3 regions of the Streptomyces finlayi genome follow, and region 1 is predicted to be linked to each of the others. Evidence: riboswitches for the same ligand, from Rfam matches in the RefSeq annotation. Region 1 holds a riboswitch; each other region holds the start of a gene.
What was found. A riboswitch is a leader RNA that binds a small molecule or an ion and turns the genes downstream of it on or off. The one in region 1 is predicted to bind cyclic di-AMP.
Positions count from the first base shown of each region.

Region 2: another riboswitch for cyclic di-AMP. It lies ahead of F0344_RS21790 (transglycosylase family protein); the one in region 1 lies ahead of F0344_RS16140 (M23 family metallopeptidase).
Region 3: another riboswitch for cyclic di-AMP. It lies ahead of F0344_RS33755 (transglycosylase SLT domain-containing protein); the one in region 1 lies ahead of F0344_RS16140 (M23 family metallopeptidase).

Region 1 is NZ_CP045702.1:3,502,552-3,510,385, forward strand. It holds gene F0344_RS16135 (aldo/keto reductase) at 1-535, opposite strand, end outside; gene F0344_RS16140 (M23 family metallopeptidase) at 701-1,741, opposite strand; cyclic di-AMP (ydaO/yuaA leader) riboswitch at 1,753-1,907, opposite strand; gene F0344_RS16145 (PP2C family protein-serine/threonine phosphatase) at 2,180-3,361, opposite strand; tRNA gene F0344_RS16150 (tRNA-Met) at 3,639-3,712, opposite strand; gene F0344_RS16155 (sulfite oxidase) at 3,776-4,915, opposite strand; gene F0344_RS16160 (FAD-binding oxidoreductase) at 5,049-6,428, shown strand; gene F0344_RS16165 (hypothetical protein) at 6,561-6,803, shown strand; gene F0344_RS16170 (hypothetical protein) at 6,951-7,355, shown strand; gene F0344_RS16175 (hypothetical protein) at 7,723-7,834, opposite strand, start outside.
Region 2 is NZ_CP045702.1:4,708,502-4,716,335, reverse strand. It holds gene F0344_RS21800 (FtsB family cell division protein) at 94-564, opposite strand; gene eno (phosphopyruvate hydratase) at 688-1,968, opposite strand; gene F0344_RS21790 (transglycosylase family protein) at 2,302-3,021, opposite strand; cyclic di-AMP (ydaO/yuaA leader) riboswitch at 3,025-3,197, opposite strand; gene F0344_RS21785 (LysM peptidoglycan-binding domain-containing protein) at 3,488-4,495, opposite strand; gene F0344_RS21780 (cytochrome P450 family protein) at 4,601-5,890, opposite strand; gene F0344_RS21775 (nucleoside triphosphate pyrophosphohydrolase) at 6,216-7,190, opposite strand; gene F0344_RS21770 (SurA N-terminal domain-containing protein) at 7,225-7,834, opposite strand, start outside.
Region 3 is NZ_CP045702.1:7,342,311-7,350,144, reverse strand. It holds partial or broken gene F0344_RS36335 (SMP-30/gluconolactonase/LRE family protein) at 1-161, opposite strand, end outside; partial or broken gene F0344_RS36330 (Lrp/AsnC ligand binding domain-containing protein) at 157-294, shown strand; gene F0344_RS33775 (SDR family oxidoreductase) at 368-1,918, shown strand; gene F0344_RS33770 (cryptochrome/photolyase family protein) at 1,992-3,371, shown strand; gene F0344_RS33765 (hypothetical protein) at 3,488-3,739, shown strand; gene F0344_RS33760 (DUF5988 family protein) at 3,839-4,045, shown strand; cyclic di-AMP (ydaO/yuaA leader) riboswitch at 4,492-4,647, shown strand; gene F0344_RS33755 (transglycosylase SLT domain-containing protein) at 4,650-5,468, shown strand; gene F0344_RS33750 (GNAT family N-acetyltransferase) at 5,574-6,074, shown strand; gene F0344_RS33745 (PepSY domain-containing protein) at 6,151-7,017, opposite strand; gene F0344_RS33740 (DUF6296 family protein) at 7,201-7,449, shown strand; gene F0344_RS33735 (DeoR/GlpR family DNA-binding transcription regulator) at 7,686-7,834, shown strand, end outside.

The DNA.
Region 1 (7,834 bases):
CGACGTACCGGGCCAGGCCCTCGCGCTCGGAGAAGTCGAGGGATGCCCGCAGGCGCTCGGGGCTGATGTTGGACGCGGCGATCTCGCGGACCTTGCCGTCCCGCACCAGTTGGTCGAGGGCGGTGATGATCTCCTCGACGGGGACGGTCTCGTCGTCGAAGTGCGTGTAGTAGAGGTCGATGTGGTCGGTGCCGAGCCGGCGCAGCGATTCCTCCGCCGCACCCTTGACGGTGGCGGCGGAGAGCCCCTTGTACGAGGGGTGGGCGCCGACCTTCGTGGCGACGGCGATCTCGGAGCGGTTGCCGCGCGAGGCGAGCCACTTGCCGACGACGGTCTCCGACTCACCGCCTTCGTTGCCCGGGGCCCAGGCCGAATACGAGTCGGCGGTGTCGATGAAGTTGCCGCCCGCCGCGGCGTACGCGTCCAGAACGGCGAAGGACTGTGCCTCGTCGGCCGTCCAGCCGAAGACGTTGCCGCCGAGGGCGAGGGGGAAGACCTGGAGGCCGGAGGAACCGAGCGTACGGAGTGAAGTCATGGGTGGTTCAACCCCGTCACCGGAGCGCGCTATTCCGGCTCCCGGCACGACGGCACCCCGGGAAACGGCAGGCCGGCAGCCCTGACGTCGGGGGGGGTGTGCGTCAGGGCTGCCGGGGTTCAGGTGCGTCCGGCGAACCGGGCGCGGCGTCTCAACTGCCAGGTCTCAGAGCGTGAGGCCCTTGCTGCGGAGCCAGCTCATCGGGTCGATGCCCGAGCCGCCCGCGGTGTGGACCTCCAGGTGGAGATGCACCCCGCTCGAATTACCTGTCGAGCCGGCGCGGCCGATGATGTCGCCGGTGTTGACCTTCTGGCCCGCGGAGACGTTCAACGAGGACTGGTGGCTGTACGTGACTTCCATGCCGTTGTCGAGCTCGATGACGGTGTGGTAGCCGTACGACGTGTGCCAGCCGGCCGAGGTGACGGTCCCGCCGTGCACGGCCTTGACCGGTGCGCCCGCCTGCGTCGCGAAGTCGAGGCCGGTGTGCTGGCCGGAGGACCACATGCTGCCGGCCTGGCCGAACGTGGCGGTGATCGTGTACGAGGAGACCGGCAGGGTGTAGCTGGCGGCCAGCTTGGCGAGCCGCTCGGCCTCCGCCTTGCGCGCGGCCTCCTCCTCGGCCGCCTTCTTCTCCGCGGCGGCCGCGGCCTCGGCCTCGTTCTGCTGGGCCTTGGCCTCGGCGGCGGCCCTCTCGGCGGCCTCCTTCTCCTCGGCGGCCCTGGCCTCGGCATCGGCGCCGGCCTGCTGCTGATCGGCCTGCTGGAGGATGCGGGAGCGCAGCGCCTCGCCGGCGTCCGTCGCGCCCTGCTCGGCCTCGGCGGTGGTGATGCCGGCGGTGGTGAGCGGGGAGGACGCGGCCACCATGGTGTCCGTCGCGTCGGAGTCGTCGGACATCAGGGAGCCGACACCGGGAAGGGACTTGGCGTCGGGCAGATTGTCCGCGATGGAATCGGGCATAGAGATGGAGACCGGCGGCTTGCCCTGAGCGGTGGCCATGCCACCCGCACCGACTGCCGCTATGACGCCGACCCCGAGGACGGTGGAGCTACGAGCGAGACCGCGCTGCTTGGCTACGCGATGCCTGCCGCGAACCGGCCGGATGGACTCCTCTGTGGGATTCCATTCCTCCCAGGTCCTGTCCTGAGTACCGAGCGTGTCGGTACCGAAGAGTGACGGGGCCTCGGGGGCAGGCTTGTTGGACGCCACGTGGGCGCACTCCTTTCCTTCCTTCTCGCCTACCGGGTTAGCTGACGGGTTCGGAGCAGGAAGGTCTCCTACGGGCCGCTCTGCGCTCTTGCGAGACACAGGTGGTCCGATTCACCCCATGTAGGTGGTTCCCCGGTTTCCTTGCGGAATTCGGCGCTCGCGCACGGTGCCGTCTCTTGCGACGACTGGGACGACCGCACTGCGTTATCGAACGTTAATAGACAGACGGGTCCGATTCCAAGCTGTTCCAAGTGATCGTTCTCGCCTTGGACCCGGACGTAACGGGATACAACCGGGTGCAATCGGGCGAGTTGAACACCGCCCACCCGTCGCCTTGTTTCTGACGGTGTATCAAATGTTATGCGGAGGGGCATCCTTCGATTACGGACCGTTGCACCCGTCCGCAGCGCCGGTGAAGCGACCCCTGCCGACAGCCCGTCACCCGGTGGCCGGTCCCGCTCCCCCGGGGTTTCCCCGGCCCACGATCTTCACGGTCCTGCGCCGCTCCGGCTGCCCCTCCGCGGGCCGGCCGACCGCGAGCAGCGCCATGTCGTCCGTGGACAGGCCGCCCGTATGCAGACGTACGTCGTCGGTGAGCGCGGACAGCAACTCCTCGGGCCCGGGAAAGATCCGGCCCCGCAGACGGGCCGCCGGATCGTAGAAGGCCCCGGTCGCGTCCCGCGCCTCGGAGAGACCGTCCGTGAACAACAGCAGCGTCGTCCCCGCGGGCAGCGCCCACTCCTCCGCGCGGTCCGGCCATACGCCCAGGTCCATCCCGAGCGGGAGCGCGGGCGAGGCCGACACGAGGACGTCCACCTTGCCGTCGGCGTGGAGAAGGATCGGCTCGGGGTGGCCCCGGTTGACGAGCCTCACCAGACCGGCCCCGGGCGGAATTTCGGCCAGTACGGCGGTGATGAAACCTTCCATGGCATCGAGCCCGCCGCGCCCCGTCCCCTCGCGGGCCAGCGCCCGCTCCAGACGCTGCGCCACGCCCTCCAGCGAGCGCTCCTGCTCGGCCGCCTCCCGGAACGCCCCGATGACCACCGCCACCGCCCCGACCGCGTCGAGCCCCTTGCCCCGTACGTCCCCGACGACCAGCCGCACCCCGTACGGAGTGTCCGCGACGGCGAACAGGTCACCGCCGACGAACTCGTCCGCCTCAGCCGCCTCGTAACGCGCCGCCACCTGGAGCCCGCCGATCCGGTCGGCCGGGGTCGGCAGCACCGCCCGCATGGCGGTCTCCGCGATGACCCGGGCCGATGCGAGCTGCTTGTTGCTCCGCCGGACGACACCGTTGATGAAGAGGGCGAGCAGCCCGGCGGTGGCCACCGTGATCAGCTCGATGAAGGGCTCGACCTGGGTCAGCGTGCGGCTGAGGAGGTCCAGCACGGCCATGACGAAGAGAGCGGCGACGCCCGTACGGATCACGCTGCCCCGCGAGAAGAACGGCGCGGCGATCAGGGGAGCCGCCACGAAGAGGGGGACGGGTGTGAACGTGGGCGGCGTCGTGAGATCGAAGAGCGCGCCGCCCGCGATCATCAGTGCGGGCAGTACGCGGACGAACCGGCGGGCCCGAACTCCTCCGCGAGCGCTGCCCCGCCCTGTATCGCGCTTCCCCACCTGTGTTCTCCTGCCCGGGTCCGCCTACGGTTGCGGACGGTACCGCGCCCCACCCAGGCTGACCGGCGCCGCGCCGCGCGGCGACTGCGCACCGGCCGAAGGAGGGAGCACGCGGAGGTGCTTTCCGCTTCCCGGTCACGCACTGTCCGCGAGTGCGAGCGGGATCATCACACGGTGTCATCGGCGGGTGCCATCTGCCGAACGGGCCGTCGACCCACCAGCCCGGGAAACGACTCGGGCCCGGCACGCTGTGTGCGTACCGGGCCCGGTTCTTCAGTAGCGGGGACAGGATTTGAACCTGCGACCTCTGGGTTATGAGCCCAGCGAGCTACCGAGCTGCTCCACCCCGCGTCGTAAACACAACTCTACGGCATCCGGGACGGACTCATGACCACTCCCCGCGGCGGCGGCCGGTCAGCCGGATTCCGGGGTGCAGAGGACGGCGATCCGCTGGACGTGGTTGCTGCCGAAACCGCCGCGGTTCCAGCGCTGGAGCACGGGCTGGCCGGCGCCGGTGGCGTCGGTGGCGCGTACGCCGAGCACATGACTCCCGGGTGCGGCCGTCCAGCGCGCCTGCCAGCCCCGCCACGCCCAGGGGTGCGGAGTGCCGTGCCCCTCCGGCCCGGTGAGCACGGCTTCGCTCCACGTCCCGCCGCCGTCCGTGCTCACCTCGACCCGCGTGACGGGCGCGTGCCCGGACCACGCGCGGCCTTCCAGCAGCACCTCCCCGGGGCGTACGACACGGGTCCGCGACATGAAGTCCGGGAAGCCCGGCGGGATCATCAGCGCCCGGGGCGCGATCCGGGTGACGGGTTCACCCGGATCGTCGGCCTCCCGGCGGTACCGGTACCCCTCCGCCTGCTGGAATCCGGTGAACGGGGCCGCGGTGAGCCTGATCCCGGTCAGCCACTTCACGGACGCCATGCCGTACCAGCCGGGCACCACCAGCCGTAGCGGAAATCCGTGCTGCGGCGGCAGCGGCCCGCCGTTCATGCCGTACGCCACCAGCACCTCCGGATCGCGCCCCGCGGCCACGCCCAGGGGCAGGCTCCGCCGGTAGTCCTGTTCGACGCCGCGCTCCACCCCGTGGTCGGCGCCGCCGAAAACCGCCTCGACGGCGTCCGCCCCGACGCCTGCCTCGGCGAGCAGGAGCCGCAGTGGCACACCGGTCCACTCCGCGGTCCCGACCGCCTCGACCAGCCACGGCTGGCTCACGGGCCTCGGATCGAGACGGGCGCGGCCGTTGCCCGCGCACTCCATCGTCACCCGGTGCGTGACGGCGGGGAACGACCGCAGGGACGCGAGGTCCAGCGCCAGCGGAGTCCGGACCCGGCCGTCGACGGTGAGCCGCCAGTCCTCGGCCCGCGCGGCGGGGATGTCGTAGTGGACGAGTACGTAATGGAGACCCGGCGGCGTGACCTCGTACCTCAGGGCTTCCAGCGGGAGGCCGTGGTTACGCGCCGCGAGCGCGAGCTCCTCCAGGGTGATTCCCTCGGCAGGCCCGGCGAGGCGTCCGGGTGGGCTGATGCCGTCGAGGCGTCCGTACCCGTCCATGACTTCATGGTGCTCCCGCGGCGGCTGAATTGCGCGGCACCCCGACCGGCGGGAGGCTTGAGGTATCTGCCTGGTGTATCTGCCGGAGCCGGACCGCTGCGACGGGGGCCCGTGCGCCGGCGAGGAGACGGCCATGGACGACACCACCTTCCAATCGATGAGGGCGGCGCTGCGCGGCCCGGTCATCGGACCGCAGGACCCGGAGTACACAGAAGCGCGGACGCTCTACAACGCGATGATCGACAAACGGCCGGCGGCGGTCGTGCGGTGCAGGGACGCGGCGGACGTCATGGCCGCGGTCGACTTCGTCCGCGACAAGGGGCTCGAACTCGCCGTCCGGGGCGGCGGGCACAGCGGCCCGGGCCTGTGCCTCGTCGAGGACGGGGTCACGATCGACCTCTCGCCGATGCGCGGCGTACGGGTCGACCCGTACGCGAGAACGGCCCGGGTCGCCGGCGGCGCGCAGCTCGGCGACCTCGATCACGCCGCCCATGGCTTCGGCCTGGCGACCCCTGCGGGCATCATGTCGACGACGGGCGTCGGGGGCCTCACGCTCGGCGGCGGCCACGGCTATCTGACCCGCAAGTACGGCCTGACGGTGGACAATCTGCTGTCCGCCGACGTGGTCCTTCCGGACGGCCGCTTCGTCACGGCGAGCGAGGACGAGCACGAGGACCTGTTCTGGGCGCTGCGCGGAGGCGGCGGGAACTTCGGCGTCGTCACCTCGTTCGACTTCAATCTGCATCCGGTGGACACCGTGGGCATGGGGATCACCGTGTGGCCCCTGGACATGATCGGTGAAGTGCTGCGGTGGTACCGCGAGTTCCTGCCGCAGGCCCCTGACGACGTGTACGGCTTCTTCGCTTCGCTGACCGTTCCGCCGGGCCCGCCGTTCCCCGAGGAGATCCACGGCCAGAAGATGTGCGGGGTCGTGTGGTGCTTCACGGGGGATCCGACCGGCGTGCAGGAGGCCCTGTCCGTGGTCGAGGACGCCGGGCGGCCCGCCTTCCACTTCACCTCGCCGATGCCCTATCCGGGGCTCCAGACCCTGTTCGACGAGCTCATCCCCAAGGGCCTCCAGTGGTACTGGCGCGGGGACTTCTTCGACCGCATCACGGACGAGGCCATCGAGGTGCATGCCAGATACGCCGAGAGCCTGCCCACCGACCTGTCGACGATGCACCTCTACCCGGTGGACGCGGCCGCGTCCAGGGTCGGCCCGGACGACACGGCGTGGGCCTACCGGGACGCGGTCTGGTCGGGCGTCATCGCGGGCATCGACCCGGACCCGGCGAACGCGCCGGCGGTCACCCGGTGGAGCACCGACTACTGGGACGAGCTGCACCCGCACTCCATGGGCGGCGCGTACGTGAACTTCATCGGCGCGGGCGAGAGCCGGGAGCGCGTCAGGTCCACCTACCGCGGCCACTACGACAGGCTCGCCGCCGTCAAGAAGGCGTACGACCCCGGCAACCTGTTCCACGCCAACCAGAACGTCGAGCCGCCCGCCTGACCGTCAGCCCGACCCCTCGCGGGTGACCCGTCCGGGTGCACAGTGCCCCAACCACCGCACCGGGCCACCCCTGTTGTCCGACAATGTCTCCCTTGTCACGTAGTCACGCAGTCACGCACCGCCGGGGAGACCATGAGAACCCGTACCTGTACCCGTACTCGTACGACAGTCACCGCAGCACTCGCAGCGACGCTCCTGCTCGCGGCGCTCTCCGCCTGCACGCGGTCCGAAGCGGAGGTGCGGGCCACGTGCGAGCGAGCACTGGACAACCACTCGACGCTCAGCAACCGCCCGAAGGCGTGCCAGGACGTGCCCGACGAGTCGTACCGGACGCTCCTGCTGGTCTACGACCTCAAGGCGGAGGGCCTCGACTAGGGTCGACTGGGGTTCGTCACCCGCGGCCGGACCAACGCCTGGGGCCGCACTGGGGGCTGCGCCTGCATTCTGAAGCAGCCGCTCCGGCTCACCGCCGTCCCGGGTGGTTCTGTAGCCCCGTCAGACGTCGAGGGAGGCCTCACCGAGGTGCCACGGAGAGCGAATCTGTGCACCCTGAGCATCCTGTCCGTCGACTCCGTGACTCAGGGCGGCCCGGCCGCGACCGACTGCGTAGCCGTGTGCGTGGTCCGCTGCATCGACGGCACGGCCCGGACCGGCATGGTGTTCCACCGCGTCGCACCGGGGATGCGGACGCGGACTGACGTCACGCCGCTCACCCTCGCCGCCATCGAGTGGTACGGAAAACAGGTCGACCAGCTCGACACCGTGCACTCCGCGAAGGTCACCCTCGCGGGAGCGGGGGCGGGGGCGAACGCCCTGGCCGCATGGGATGTCCTTGCCTCGGCCCCGGACACCGCATCGCTCACGCACGAGTCCGGGAACGACGAAGCGCCTCGACCGGCCGAAGCCGAGGCACTAAGTAGCAGGTAAGAGCGGGTTAACCCTCCCTGCATCGCGTAGGCCGTGTGGGACTCGAACCCACGACCAACGGATTAAAAGTCCTGGCAGGGGCGTGGTGGGTGGTCCCGGACAGTGCTTCGGTGTCCGGGACCACCTGGTCAGGGCAGGTACGGGGTGATGCGCGGTCTGCTCCATGACGGCCAGTGCCATTCCGTCCGCTCACGCATCGCTCACGCAGGAGGGGCCAGATCAGAGCCTCGCGCGTCTCCTATGTCGCCTGTGGGTGAGTGGCGGTGCCAGCAACATGGAATCCAGCTGGTGAAGGCAGTCGGGGCAACCACACCCTGTTGATGATCTCGCTGTGCGGTTGACAGGGCGCCGACGCTCGGACGCGTGCTCAGCTGTCTCCGGGGACGCTTCTGTCCTTGGGGTGCGTCCAGAAGTCGGGGCAGCTGGTCTTCATGCCGGTGGGCAGCCACCGGGCGAGGGACTCGCGGGTCGGCTTGAGT
Region 2 (7,834 bases), 1.2 Mb from region 1:
CCTGCCTTGGTTCTGCTCGAAGGTGCTTCTCAGATGGTGCGGGTCGTGCGGGCGTGCGGATCAAGCGGTCGTGCGGGTTACTGGTGAGGCCGGTCAGCCACGGTCCGCGGTGTCCACGCCGTCCCAGAGGTTCGAGTGCCAGGCACGGTCCGTCGTGCCCGGCTCCCCGCTACGGTCCTCGGCCGCGCCGGGATCGACCACGGTGTAGCCGGTCTCCCCCGGAAGTACGTAGTGAAGGTGCTCGCGGGCCAGCCGCCGGATGTACGCGTCGTCCTTGAGCCGCGCCTTCTCGTCACGCAGTTCCTCGGTCCGCCGGCGCGCCTCCTGCGACAGACGCTCCTGGTCGGCGATCTCGTCGCGCTGGGAGACGTACTGCCTCATCGGGTACGCGAGCGCGACCACGAGGGAACAGACGACCAGGGCGAGGAACGCGGCGCGGCCGGTGAGCCGCGAGCGGCGGGCCTGACGCTTGCTCTGGGACCGGTAGACGCGGGCCGCGGTCTGCTCGCCGAGCAGTCGCAGCCTGGTCGCGGTGGAGAACCGGTCGCGGTCCTTCCCGGCCATCTCTCACGCCTCCCCATCACACACGTCGGTCCCCGCACACGGTACGGGACCGAGTGCGGGGACGGACGGAGGCTGGTGACTTCGGCCCGCGGAAGGCCGGTGGTCAGCCCTGTGGGCCGGTGATCAGCCCTTGAAGCGGGGGAACGCCGAGCGGCCCGCGTACACCGCGGCGTCGTCGAGGATCTCCTCGATGCGCAGCAGCTGGTTGTACTTGGCGACACGGTCCGAGCGGGCCGGGGCGCCGGTCTTGATCTGACCGCAGTTCACGGCGACGGCGAGGTCGGCGATCGTGACGTCCTCGGTCTCACCGGAACGGTGCGACATCATGCACTTGAAGCCGTTGCGCTGGGCCATCTCGACGGCGTCCAGGGTCTCGGTCAGCGAACCGATCTGGTTGACCTTCACGAGCAGGGCGTTCGCGGAGCCCTCCTCGATGCCGCGGGCCAGACGCTCCGGGTTGGTGACGAACAGGTCGTCACCGACGATCTGCACCTTGGAGCCGAGCTTGTCGGTGATGACCTTCCAGCCGGCCCAGTCGTCCTCGTACAGCGGGTCCTCGATGGAGATGAGCGGGTACGCGGAGACGAGCTCCTCGTAGTACTCGGTCATCTCGGCGGCCGAGCGGGACTTGCCCTCGAACTCGTACACGCCGTCCTTGTAGAACTCGGACGCGGCGACGTCGAGCGCGAGGCCGATGTCGCGGCCGGGGACGTAACCGGCCTCCTTGATGGCCTCGACGATGAGGTCCAGGGCGGCGCGGTTGGACTCCAGGTTCGGGGCGAAGCCGCCCTCGTCACCGAGACCGGTGGACAGGCCCTTGGTCTTCAGGACCTTCTTCAGCGTGTGGTAGACCTCCGCGCCCCAGCGCAGGGCCTCGGAGAACGACTCCGCGCCGATCGGCGCGATCATGAACTCCTGGATGTCCACGTTGGAGTCGGCGTGCGAGCCGCCGTTCAGGATGTTCATCATCGGAACGGGCAGCAGGTGCGCGTTCGGGCCGCCGAGGTAGCGGAAGAGCGGCAGGTCGGACGCCTCGGAGGCGGCGTGCGCGACGGCCAGCGAGACGCCGAGGATGGCGTTGGCGCCGAGCGAGCCCTTGTTCTCGGTGGCGTCCAGGTCGAACATCGCCTGGTCGATGAGGCGCTGCTCGGTGGCGTCGTACCCGACGAGCTCCGGGCCGATCTGCTCGATGACGGCGAGGACGGCCTTCTCCACGCCCTTGCCCATGTAACGGTTGGGGTCTCCGTCGCGAAGCTCGATGGCCTCGAACGCACCGGTGGAGGCGCCGGACGGAACGGCAGCACGTCCCGTGCTGCCGTCGTCGAGGCCAACCTCGACCTCGACCGTGGGGTTGCCCCGGGAGTCGAGGATTTCCCTGGCTACGACGACGTCGATGGACGGCACGAGGCATCTCCTTCTGGATATGACACTGGTTGCGCAGGGCCACTGTGGTCACTGTGGCCTTGCGACCTGAGCCTATCCGGCCGGGCTCCATCGGCCAGCCGGGCGCCCGTCCCCTGGGACGAAAAAGGACCCAAGGGTATGCATTCACGGGCAAAGGTCCAGAAAATTACTGACGAGTAACCACAACACTTGAACGATCGACGTCGGCAGGTGGACTCCACCGGCCGGAAAAGACCCCGACCCGGTACGCACGGGGGAGAGCGCACCGGGTCGGGAGCAGGGCGGGGAGGATGCCGCCGGACACCCTCCCGGAGGGGAGGAGAGTCCCAGGTACTACTTCGTCAGGTGGAGCTGCTGACCCGGGAAGATCAGGTCGGCGTCCTTGACGATGTCGTCGTTCAGGTCGAAGAGCTTCTCCCAGCCGCCCTTGACGTCGCGCTTCGCGGCGATCTTGCTGAGAGTGTCGCCGGCCTTCACCTTGTACTCGCCGTCACCCTTCTCGACCTTCTCGCCGGTCGGGGTGGTGACCGTCCTGGGCGCCTCGGTCTTCGGCGCGGTGCGCTGCTCGCTGCGCGTGGTGGGCTGCTCGGCCTGGCGCTCCGGCTGGGCCTGCTGCTGCGGCTCCCGCTCGTCGCCGCTCTCCTGCGTGGAGCCGGTGTCGACACCCGGGTCCACGCCGTCGTTGGTCAGGTTGCCGGCGCCGGCACAGGCCCAGGCGCCCGGGCCCTGCATGTCGAGAAGCTTCTCCGCGGTGGCGATCTGCTGCGACTTGCTGGCGAGGTCGGCGCGGGGGGCGTACTGCGTACCGCCGGCGGCGGCCCAGCTGGACTGCGAGAACTGCAGACCGCCGTAGTAGCCGTTGCCGGTGTTGATGGACCAGTTGCCACCGGACTCGCACTGGGCGACGGCGTCCCACGTGGAGACGGAGGCGGCGGAGGCGCTGGTCGCACCCATCAGCGGCATGGCGACCGCGGCGCCGGCGACACCGGCGAGCGTGGCGACACGGACGGCCCTGGACGGGCGGCGGTGCTTGGCCTTGCTGGAAATCAGCATGGAGCTTCTCCTCACCGACGCCTACGAGGTGAGCTGTCGGGTTCGGGCCAAGTGAGTTGCCCGGTCGCACGTCCTAGCACGCGACTTCACCCCAAGCCGGTCCCTGAGTCGTCCTTCGACGATCGGGCCCGGCGCTTACCTGGGTCCCCCGCTCCTGCCTACGGCGCTTTACGCGTCTGTTCCCTTCGACCGACGGCAGGATTCGGCGTGACGGTCGACGGGGCCCGCGGTGCGAGCGGTTCCGACCGTAAACACAGGCACCCTCGACATTCAAAGAGGGACATACCGGCCATTCGGGTATTTGTCGTCCTGGAGGGAAGAACGTTTTCGCAGGTCGGAGGGGCCACAGACGCATCACCCGGACATGCCGGGCCAGTTGAAGCAAAGAGACCCATGTCTCACTTACGCATAAGTGGACATAGGCCTCTGAACTACCCCCGAATTTGGGGTGTTTTCCCGAATTGGATCAGTTGCTCTTGGAGTCCTCCGCGACGTCCGGCAGCCCCAGATCGAGGCTCTGGCCGGGGAGGATCAGGTCCGGGTCGGAGCCGAGCGCGCCCTTGTTGGCCTCGTACAGCTCGGTCCAGCCGCCGGGAACCTTCTGTGCGTCAGCAATCGCCCAGAGGTTGTCGCCGGGCCGGACGGTGTAGTCGCCGTCGGGGCTCACCGCAACGGTGTCGCGCCCCTGGTCGCCACCGCGCGAGGCGTGCCGGCCCGAGTCGCGCCCGCCGCCCTGATCCGCGTCCAGGCTCGCCTCGGGGGCCGGCGTGCCGCGGTGCTTGCCGCCACGCTGGTCCGTGCCGTCCGGGATCGCGGACGCCTCGGACGCCTCGGGCGTCGGTGTGGTGGCCGGCGGGGCCGTCGCGCCGGAGTCGCCGGACCCGCCCGACTCGCCGGTCTCGCCGTTCTTGTCGGACTCACTCGCCGTGTCCGACTCACCGGACCCGGCGGTCCCGCCGGACTTGTCGGACTTATCCTTCTTGTTCGCTTCGTCCGTCGCGTCGCCCGACGGGGCGTCGGAGGCGTCGTCGGTTGGGAGCAGCGAGTCCGAAGGGTCGGCGGAGGGCAGACCGCCCGGGTCGACGCCCGGCAGGGCCCCGTCCAGCGCGAGCCCGGAAATCACCGCGCAGCTCGGCCACGCCTGCGGGCCCTGGTCCTCCAGGACCTTCTCCGCGACGGATATCTGCTGCGAGCGGCTGGCGAGGTCGGCGCGGGGCGCGAACGCCGAGCCACCGTACGCCGACCAGGTGTCCTGCGAGAACTGGAGGCCGCCGTAGTAGCCGTTGCCCAGGTCCGCGCTCCACATGCCGCCGCTCTCGCACTCGGCGACCCGGTCCCAGGTCGAGGCGTCTGCGGCGTGCGCACCGGTCGCGCCGAGCAGCGGGATGGCGATGGCCGACCCCGTCACGCCTGCGGCGACGACGATGGCGGGTGCCTGGCGAGGGCGGCGGTGTCTGCCGTTCGCGGAGCCCATGGGATTGCCTTCCGTGTGACGAACAAGTGACTGCTGTGGTGAACGGTGAACCTAGCGGGACTCGAACGTGTGTCACAAGTCGATGCAGCGGAGATCACGTGAAAGTCACAGAGTTGACGGAGTGTCACCTTGCGCGGACGGCAATCCGGATGCGAACTCCACCGGAAGGGTGCGCAGTCCGCGCATGATGAGCCCGCCACGCCATCGCAAATCGTCAGGTTCCACCGCAAGACGCAGGTCAGGGAGGCGTCTCAGCAGCGTTGCCAGCGCGGTCTGCCCTTCCAGACGGGCGAGCGGCGCTCCCAGGCAGTAGTGGATGCCGTGCCCGTATCCCACGTGCTGATTGTCACTCCGTGCAAGGTCCAGGGTGTCCGGATCGCGGAATCGCTCCGGGTCCCGGTCTGCGGCCGCGAGGACCACCAGTACGGGGTCCCCCGCGGCGATCTCCTGCCCGCCGAGCGTGACGGGCTCCGTCGCGTACCGCCACGTCGCGAGCTCCACCGGACCGTCGTACCGCAGCAGTTCCTCCAGGCCGGTGGCGAGGAGGTCCGTCTCGCCCGCGGCGAGCGAACGCTGAAGCCTTTCGCGCTCGCCGGGGTTGCGCAGCAGGGCGTACGTCCCGTTGCCGATCAGGTTGACGGTTGTCTCGAAACCGGCGAAGAGAAGGATGAAGGCCATCGCGGCGGCCTCGTTCTCGGTGAGGTGCTCGCCGTGGTCGCTCGCCCGGATCAGACCCGAAATCAGGTCGTCACCCGGATTCTCCCGTTTGCGGTGGATCAGTTCGGCGAGGTAGTTACGCATCTTCTTCACGGATCTGGCCACTCCGCCGCGCGGGCCGCCGCCGTGCCGGATCATCATGCCCGCCCAGTCGCGGAAGTCGTCCTGGTCCTCCGGCGGGACGCCGAGCAGGTCGCAGATCGCGTAGATGGGCAGCGGGAACGCGAAGTCGTGGATGAGGTCCGCTTTCCCCTCTGCGATGAAATCGTCGATGAGGCGGTCCGTCAGCTCCTGCACGCGTGGCGCGAACTCGGCGACCCGGCGCGGGGTGAACGCCTTGGCGACGAGGCGGCGCAGCCGGGTGTGGTCCGGAGGGTCGATGTTCAGCAGATGCGTCATCAGCTCCGCCTTGCGCTCCCCCGGGATGCCCGTCCGGCCCTTGGCGTGCGCCGATCCGGTGTGGTTCGCCGGGTTCTTGGACAGCCGGGCGTCGGCGAGTGCCTGCCTGGCATCCGCGTACCGGGTCACGAGCCAGGCCTCGACCCCGCTGGGCAGCGTCGTCCGGTGCACGGGGCTGTGCTCGCGCAGCCAGGCGTACGCGGGGTACGGATCGGTGGCGAACTCCCAGGTGAAGAGCTCGGGGACGGGGAGCGCGGGAGGCACGGCCGCGTGGCCCACGGGACAGCCGGCGGGGGCCGGATCGGGGCGGGGGCCGGTGGGGCTGCCCGTCGGTGCCTCGGCGGAGCTGCCCCCGAGAGCCTCGGAGGGGTTGCTCGCGGGGCCTTCGGCGGGGCTGTCTGCGGCGGCGTCGGCGGGGCTCTCGTTCACCCCTCGACGTTAGCCGCCGCCTCACCGCCCTTGGACCGCAGCTCCGCGATCATCCGCTCGGCGGCGTGGTGTCCGATCTCCAGCGCCTTGGCGAACCACTCCTCGGCCGCCGCGGGGCGAACTCCCCGTCCACGCCCTGTCCCCTCACACCTCGACCGGTCCTGGGGACACCGTGCTAACGGGCGTTGCCCTCCGCCGCCAGGATCGCGTCGCGGTAGGTGCGGGCCGCCGCGCGCAGGGCCGCCTCCGGGTCGGTTCCGTCCTGTTCGGCCCGCACGGCGAGGGCGAGGAGTTCGTATCCGACGGAGTCACCCGCGGGAAGCGGGACATCGAGCCCGGCACCGCGGACCCGGCTGCCCAGCTTGGCGGCCAGGGCCAGGCCTGGCTGGCCGAGCGGGACACCTTCGGTGACCGAGTCGCGCTGCTTCTCGATCGCCTTGGTGCGCTGCCAGTGCGCGTGGACGTCCTCGGGAGTCTCCGCGCTCTCGTCGCCGAAGACGTGCGGGTGGCGGTGGATCAGCTTCTCCACGAGGCCGGCCGCGACGTCGTCGATGTCGAACGGCTCGTCGGGATCTTCCTGCGCGATCCGGGCGTGGAAGACGACCTGGAGCAGGACGTCCCCCAGCTCCTCACGCAGTTCGTCCCGGTCGCCGTCCTCGATCGCCTCGACGAGCTCGTACGCCTCCTCGATGGCGTACTTGGCGAGGCCCTCGTGCGTCTTCTGCGAGGACCACGGGCAGGCGAGCCTGATGCGGTCCATGACCTGGACGAGATCGAGGAGCCGGGCGCCCGGCAGATCGTACGAACCGGGCAGCAGCTCCAGGTCCGGCATCTGCACCCGGCCCGATCCGCCGAGCCGGGCGAGCCCGTCGGTCAGCGGCTGGTTCCCTTCGCCGCCCACCAGCACCACCACGGTCCGGCCGCCGGCGCAGTCGTCGACGAGTTCCTGGGCTGAGGCAACGCCGTGCTCGACCGTGACGCCCGCCTCTCGGAGATACGGCAGTTGCGGATGGGCCTGCTCACCGCACACCACCCGGTCCGCCGCGTGCAGGGTCTGCCAGGCGGGCCAGGACAGCAGCCCGGGGGCCACCCGGTGGCTGGCGGTGAGCAGGACGATACGGCCGGGGTCGCCGGGGGCTTCAGCGTTCACCCCCCGAACCTACCTCGGCCCGCGCCCGCCCCGGTCAGGCGCCTGTCTCGGGGGCCGGCTGCTCGAACTCGGTGACCTGGGTGATCCACGGGGCCTTGTAGTTGCCGAGCTGGATCTGCTCGTCGTCCCAGACGCCGAAGCGCGGATTGACGTCGATGTCGAGGGCCTTCGACGCCTTGGCGAGCGCCTGCCCGACGACCTTCTGGCCATCCGGGGACGACAGATCGGTGCCGAGCGCCTGGGCCAGCTTCGGAAGTTGGACCTCCCGGCGCAGGTTGCTCTCGATCTGGCCGGGGGCCACCCAGCGCTGCTGGAGCATCATCTCCTGGAGCTGCTTGTCACCGCCGGACTGGGCGGCGGCCGCCAGGCGCATCTCCTGGATCTCCTTGCGGCTGACCGTCACCCCGGCGTCCTTCGACGCCCGGTCCAGGATCCGCCCGAAGATGATTCCGTGCAGGGTGGCGCGGCTCAGCTGCCCGGAGCCCTTCACCAGCTCCGCGGACTGCGCCGAGCTCTCCTGGGCGCTGCGTACGTCCGCCACCTGTGCCTGGAGCGTCGACACCTCGATGCGGTCCCCGCCCACCAGGGCCGCGGCGCCCGGATGGGCTTCGCTCCCGCAGGCGGAGAGGAGCGGCACCCCGACG
Region 3 (7,834 bases), 3.8 Mb from region 1:
TCAGCGACGTACAACTGCCGTTCGTCCGAGGAGAAGACCAGGCCGTTCGGCCCCTTGAAACCGTCCGCGACGCGGCGCACCTCACCGCGTACCGGATCGATCCGGTACACGTCGCAGGTGCCGAGTTCGCGCTCCGCACGATGCCCCTCGTAGTCGCTGGTGAAGGTGCGCACGGCCACGACCGAGGAGTTGCAGCAGGTCCTGCGGCGGCTGTACGCCGTCGACGGCGTCAGCGGCACGCATGCGACCGTCGCCCTGGAGACCCTCTTCGAGAGGCCGGTCTCCGTCCGCTGAGCTTGGGAGTACGTCTTCGGCGTAGGCCAGGGAGCCGGACCGCCGCCGTGCGTACACAGTGGGTGGAGACGACATGAGCCGAAGCGGAGGCGCCATGCAGAACGAGGAGACCGGGGCCGGGCTGCGGTGTCTGGTGACAGGAGCAACCGGATACATCGGCGGACGCCTCGTCCCCGAGTTGCTCGCCGCCGGTCACACCGTGCGCTGCCTCGCGCGCACTCCGGAGAAGCTCCGGGACCACCCGTGGGCCGACCGTGCGGAGACCGTCAGGGGTGATGTGACCGATGCGCAATCGCTGCGCCCGGCCCTGCGGGACATCGACGTCGCGTACTACCTGGTGCACGCGCTGGGCACGGGCGCCGGTTTCGAGGGGACGGACCGCGAGGCCGCCCGCACCTTCGGCCGGGAAGCACGGGCGGCGGGCGTCCGGCGCATCGTCTATCTGGGCGGTCTCACTCCGCCGGACGTCCCCGAGGCGGAACTGTCGCCGCACCTGCGCTCCAGGGCCGAGGTGGGCAGGATCCTCCTCGAATCGGGCGTGCCGACCACCGCGCTGCGTGCCGCCGTCATCATCGGCTCGGGGTCCGCGTCCTTCGAGATGCTGCGCTACCTCACCGAGCGGCTGCCCGTCATGGTCACACCCAGCTGGGTGTCGACGAGGATCCAGCCGATCGCCGTCCGCGACGTACTGCGCTATCTCGTGGGCAGTGCGCGGATGCCGGACGAGGTGAACCGCTCCTTCGACATCGGCGGCCCCGACGTCATCACGTACCGCGACATGATGCAGCGGTACGCGCAGGTGGCGGGGTTGCCGCACCGGCTGATCCTGTCGGTGCCCGTGCTGACTCCGAGGCTCTCCAGCCACTGGATCGGGCTGGTCACTCCGGTACCCAGGTCGATCGCCCGCCCGCTCGCGGAGTCGCTGCGCCACGAGGTGGTGTGCCACGAGCACGACATCGCCCGGTACGTCCCCGACGGGCCGGGGCAGCCCTTCCCCTTCTCCACCGCGCTCACTCTCGCCCTGCAGCAGGTCCGCGAGGCCAAGGTGACGACCCGCTGGTCCTCCGCCTCGACGCCGGGCATTCCCAGCGATCCGCTGCCGACCGACCCCGACTGGGCGGGCGGCAGCCTCTACACAGACGTACGGGAACGCGAGGTGGACGCCCCGCCCGAGGCGCTCTGGCGCGTCATCGAGGGGATCGGCGGCGCACACGGCTGGTACTCGTTCCCGCTGGCCTGGGCCGTACGGGGCTGGCTGGACCGGCTGATCGGTGGTGTCGGGCTGCGCCGCGGCAGGCGCGACGCCGAGCGGCTCAGGGTGGGGGACTCGCTGGATTTCTGGCGGGTCGAGGAGATCGAGCCGGGCCGGTTGCTGCGGCTGCGCGCGGAGATGCGTCTGCCGGGCCCGGCCTGGCTGGAGATGCACTGCGAGAGGGGTGCCGGCGGGCGGTCCCACTACCGCCAGCGGGCGGTCTTCCACCCGCGGGGGCTGCTGGGCCACCTCTACTGGTGGAGCGTGTCCCCGTTCCACGCCGTTGTCTTCGGCGGCATGGCCCGCAACATCGCGCGCGCGGCCGCCAAGGCCACGGCACCCGCGCGGGTGAAAACCCCGCCACTCGACTGAACTCCCCCACAGGGGAGTGCGCGGAGGCGGAAAGTGACAGCGTTCCGCTTCCGCTCCTGCCAGAGGTGCCGCCATGACAGCCGCCGTCGTCCTGTTCACCTCCGACCTGCGCCTGCACGACCATCCGCCCCTGCGCGCGGCCCTGGAGGCGGCGGACGAGATCGTGCCGCTGTTCGTCCTCGACGACCACATCGCGGACGTGGGCTTCGGCGTGCCCAACCGTCGCGCGTTCCTCGCCGACTGTCTCGGCGACCTCGACACCGGCCTCCGTGACCGCGGCGGCCGGCTGGTGATCCGCTCGGGCCGCCCCGCCGACGAGGTGTGCCGCGTCGCCACCGAGGCGGGGGCCCGCGACGTGTTCATGGCCGCGGGAGTGAGCCCGTACGCACAGCGTCGCGAGCAACGGCTCCGTGCCGCCCTGGAAGCGCAGGGGTGCCGCCTGCACGTCCATGACGCCGTCGTCACCGCCGTCGCGCCGGGCGCGGTGACCCCGTCGGGCTCGGGCTCCGACCACTTCGCGGTGTTCACACCGTACTTCCGGCGGTGGTCCGGGCAGCCCGTACGGGAGGTGTTCGCGGCCCCGCGTGCGGTACGCGTGCCGCACGACCTCGGCTCGGAGACCGTGCCCTCGCGTGCGGCTGTGGCGGGTGTGGCGGAAGGGCTGGTCCGGGGCGGTGAGAAGGCGGCTCGGAAGCGGCTCGCCGGGTGGTGCCGCGAAGGACTCGCGGAGTACGAGGCCCGCCACGACGACCTGGCCGGCGACGCCACCTCCCGGCTCTCCCCCGATCTGCACTTCGGAACCCTCTCCCCCGTCGAGCTGATCCACGGGGCCCGCTCGGCGGGCGGACCTGGCGCCGACGCCTTCGTACGCCAGTTGTGCTGGCGGGACTTCCACCACCAGGTCCTGGCCGCCCGTCCGGCGGCCGCGCACGCCGACTACCGGACGCGCCGGGACCAGTGGCGCACGGAACGGTCCGCGGCCGACGACATCGCCGCGTGGCGGGAGGGCAGGACCGGATACCCGGTGGTGGACGCCGCCATGCGCCAACTGCGCCACGAGGGATGGATGCACAACCGGGGGCGGCTGCTCGCCGCGAGCTTCCTCGCCAAGACCCTTTACGTCGACTGGCGGATCGGCGCCCGCTACTTCCTCGACCTGCTGGTGGACGGCGACATCGCCAACAACCAGCTGAACTGGCAGTGGGTGGCGGGTACGGGCACGGACAGCCGCCCCAATCGCGTGCTCAACCCTGTGCTCCAGGGCAGGCGGTACGACCCCGACGGCGCCTACGTACGCCGTTGGGTTCCCGAGCTTCGTGGCATCGACGGCGGGGCGGTGCACGAGCCCTGGAAGCTGTCCGCGCCGGCGAGGAACCTGTACTCCTACCCGGAGCCCGTCATCGAACTGGCGGACGGCCTCGCCAGGTTCAAGGAGGCGCGCGCGCTCGGATGAGGCTCCGGCAGACGCCGCCCGTACCCGGAAGACAACCGTGAGCCGGGAATGCACGGCGTCACCGACGAACTCCTGACGCTGGACCCCGGCTCCGCGAGCGGGACGAGCGGCTGCTGTTGGGCGCCACCAACTCGATCCGTTCGCTGGACCGGGCCTTCCTCCGTCCCGGGCGCTTCGACTGCCTGGTCCCGGTCGGCACCCCCGAGGCCGCGGCCCGCACCGCCCCGCAGGCGGCCTTCGAACGCGAGGTGGCCGAGGCCGGCGCGGACACCCATCATCTCGCCGCCCTCGGTCAGTGCCGTCCGACGGTCACTCCGGCCGTCGTCGCCGAGTTCACCGCCGACATCACCCCCCACGCCCGGACCTGAGCGGAGCAGTGGCTGCCCGGGTCCCCGGCCTCCCCTCGCGATGCCGCGGCGTCGGCGCGTCACGGACGAGCCTGGCAGCCCTGCGGGCAGACTTTCCGCATGGCCAACGCAACGAAAGCAGTCCTCGAAGGCGGACCCGGCGATCTTCCCGAGCGGATCGTCTCCGTCACCGAACCCGGGACCGACATCAAGGTCCCGTTCCGGGGCGGGTACGAGCACTTCAGGGCGACGGACCGCCAGGAGGAGACCCCCGAGGGGCTGCTGCCCGTCTACGCCTGGTGGGAGCGCACGGAGGTGCCCGGCTAGGACCTGACCACACGCCCGGCGCCCAGGCCTGGCCCGAAGCCTGAACCACGCCCGACCCACGCCTCAGGCCCACCGCCTGCCTGCACGAACAAGCCATATCCAAGCTCAACAAGAAATAGTCCAATACGGACTTTCATGGGCAATAAACCCCTATCGCCCATAGCATTCTTTTCACCCGAACCGCACTCGCCCCTCATTGCGCAAATCGCCCTTTTCGGACTCAGTGGCCAGCGTCACGTCCGCGAACTGCGGGTTCCCGACCCGGAGCGCGCAGCCCTTCTGCGGGAAGAGAGTTGACGTCGCGGTTCGGGTGAACCGACGGGCGATCCCGTTTTTCGATCTTGCAAATGAATTGTGATCCGGAATTCGGGGCTTGTCCCTCTCGGCATTTCTCGCCTACGGTCACCCTCAATCCGGATGGCACGCCGAATCCTGCCGCCGTCCGGAAACCCAGACCACTCACGCCCGGCAGGAGCGGGGAACCCAGGTAAGTCGCCGATCCGTTATGCGGAACGGCTCGGGGTTAAGTCGCATGCACCTGCGACCAGGCATCTCCAGCCTGAACCCGACAGCTCACCTCGTAGGCGCCGGAGAGGAATTCGCCATGCCCACGATGGGTAAGCACCGCCGTACCAAGTCCAACCCGCTGACCCGCGGACTCGTCGCTTTCACCGCAGGTGGAGCCGTTCTCGCCCTTCCGGTGATCGGCGCCACCACCGCGTCCGCCGCCCCGGCGCAATCGGCGAACGCAGCAAAGTCAGGTGTATCCGCCAGCGCCCCCGCCAAGGCAATCACCGCAGAGAAGGCCGGAATCACCAGCTATTCCGTCGTCAAGGGCGATTCGCTGCACAAGATCGCCCAGGGGCATTCCCTGGACGGCGGCTGGCAGAAGCTGTACAAGGACAACAAGAAGGCTGTCGGCGACAATCCGGAGCTCATCCGCCCGGGTCTCAAGCTGACGATCGGCGCCAAGTCGCAGGCCAAGGCTTCCGGTTCGTCCGCCGAGCGCACCGCGTCGACCGGCCGCGCCGACCGCTCCGCGCGGTCGAGCACTCCGCCGGCCGCGAAGGCCGCCGCACCCGCCGTGAAGGCAGCGACGTACACGAACGACCTCGACGGCTGGATCAAGGAGTCGCTGGCCGTCATGGCCGAGAACGGCATCCCCGGCACCTACGAGGGCATCCACCGCAACATCATGCGCGAGTCCTCGGGCAACCCGCAGATCGTCAACAACTGGGACTCGAACGCCGCCAAGGGCACCCCGTCCAAGGGCCTGCTCCAGGTCATCGACCCGACGTTCCAGGCGTACCACGTGCCCGGTACGTCGACGGACAGCTTCGACCCGGTCGCCAACATCACCGCCGCGTGCAACTACGCCGCCGACCGGTACGGCTCGATCGACAACGTCTTCGGCGCCTACTGATCCCTGGCAACGGCCACGGTTCACGACTGCCGGGTGGAGAGAGTCCGAACGGGCCCTCATCACCCGGCAGTTGCGCGTCCGGGCCCCCATGGAAGACTCTTTCACATGCCTGAACTCCAGCTTCTGCGCCACGACCACGCCGCCGCACTGCTCGCCTTCGAGCAGGAGAACCGCGCCTACTTCGCCGCCTCCGTTCCGGACCGCGGCGACGAGTACTTCGCACAGTTCGAGGCGCGGCACAGCGGCCTGCTCGCCGAGCAGGCCGCTGGTCTGTGCTACTTCCACGTCCTGGTGGGCGAGGGCGGCGAGGTGCTGGGCCGGGTGAATGTGGTGGATGTGGCGGACGGTGCCGCCGACCTCGGGTACCGGATCGCCGAGAAGGCCGCAGGCCGAGGCCTGGCCACGAGCGCGGTCGGCCGGATGTGCGCTCTGGCGGCCACGGAGTACGGGCTGACCACGCTGCGGGCCGCGACCACGACGGACAACTCGGGATCCCGCGCCGTACTGGCCAGGACGGGGTTCGTACTCACCGGCGAGACCGTGCTGGACGGTTGTCCCGGGCTCGCTTTCGAACGGCCGCTGAACGCGGCCGTGCCGCTCCCCTGACCTGCTGGCCAGGGGAGCGGCACAGGGGAGCGGCACAGGGTCTACGCCGGGCGGGATCTCCACGCCGCCGGGCGGGTCAGCCGCGGTCGGTCTCCTCGCGGACGATCTTGCCACTGGCCGCGTCCACCTCGAACTCGGACTTGTCCCAGTCCGCGCTGACGACGTCCACGGCCCAGACGAGGGTGTTGTCGTCGTTGGTGTCCAGGCCGATCGAAGTGACCTTCCCCTTCTTCTTGTCCGTGGCGACCTTGGCCGCCTGCTGGGGCGTCTGCTTCGCCTTGGCGATCCAGTCGGCCATCTCGCGCTTGCCTTCCGCGTCCTGGTCGGCGTCGGCAGCCTCCTCGATCACCGTGCCGGAGACCGCGTCGATACGGACGGTGTGGGCGGTTCCGTCCGTCTCGACGACCTCGGCGACCCAGTACGGGCCGGCACCGCTGCCGCTCGGACTGGGACTGCCGGCGGGGGAGGCGGTGCCGCTGGGGCTCGCCGTACCGGCCGGGCTGCCGCTCGGGCTCGCGGTACCACCCGGGCTCGCGCTCCCGGTCGGCGAGCCGCTCGCGTCGGTGCGCCGGTCGGTGTCGTCGTCAAGGCCCTCCAGATCGAGCTCGACCAGCTTGCTGTCCGGCACCGCACCGACCGCGGCGGTGGCCGCCTTGTCGAAAGTGATCTTGGTGGATTCGAGGAGTTTCTTGCGCTCGGCCTGGTCCTCGGTCAGTTGCTTCCCTGGGGACGGGCTGCCGGAAGGACTACCGGCCGGGGAGGTCGTCTGCTTCGGAATGACCTTGGCGGCCTCCGAGGTAGCCGCCCCTGTCTGGTCGCCGCCGTCCTGCCCGCATCCCGCGACCAGCGCGGAGGCGACGACGGCGCACAGCGCGCCGGCGGCGATACGGAGGCGGCGGGCGCGCGGGGAGACCGCGGTTTCTCGTCGGAATTCAAGGCTCATACACGCATGACTAGCCCCCGCACCGACCGGTCATGTTGTCCTTGGGGACGGGTCACCCGATCGACCGCGCGGCTCCGCCTGTTGGCGTCATCCCCCCGGGGCGCGCCGCGGTCGTACGTGGGAAACAATGGTGAGGACAGCCACGGACACCGGCTCCCGCCGGCGTCCGGTCGGGAGGCCCTCATGGATTACCCGGACAGCTTCGAGCTGATATTCCAGACCCACGGCGCGGCGGACGACGTCGTCGTCGTCCGGATGACCGACCGGTCCGGGGCGGGCGGACACCCGGTGTACGAGGACGAGACAGGAATCGTCCGCGCGGAGATCAGCTACCGCGGCGAGGTACGCATGCTGGCCAGCGGCGGCCATCAGGCACCGGGAATGCCCCTGCTCGTGCGCCCCCTGGCAGGAGGGGCGCCCCCCGCCCGCTGAGCAGCCCAGCCACACGCGCCGGGGCGCGGTACCCGTATGCGGTGCGCCGAGTGCTGCCCGTTTCCGGCGCGACGTCACGGAGCCCAGGAAGCCCACCCATCTCCGCCCATCACCATCCCTGACCGTTCATGCCCGTTCATGCCCGCTCTTCGCCCGAATCTGTTTACATTCCCGCACCCCGGACGTAACCTGAGCGCGAAACCACAAACTCGGGCATGGAACGGATACGAAACCACATGTACGCACCGGAGCGGCAGCAGGAAATCCTCCGCCTCGCCCAGGAGAGCGGACGTGTCGATGTCCTCTCCCTCGCCGAGGAGTTCCAGGTGACCGCCGAGACCGTGCGGCGTGACCTCAAGACGCTCGACCGGGCCGGGCTCCTGCG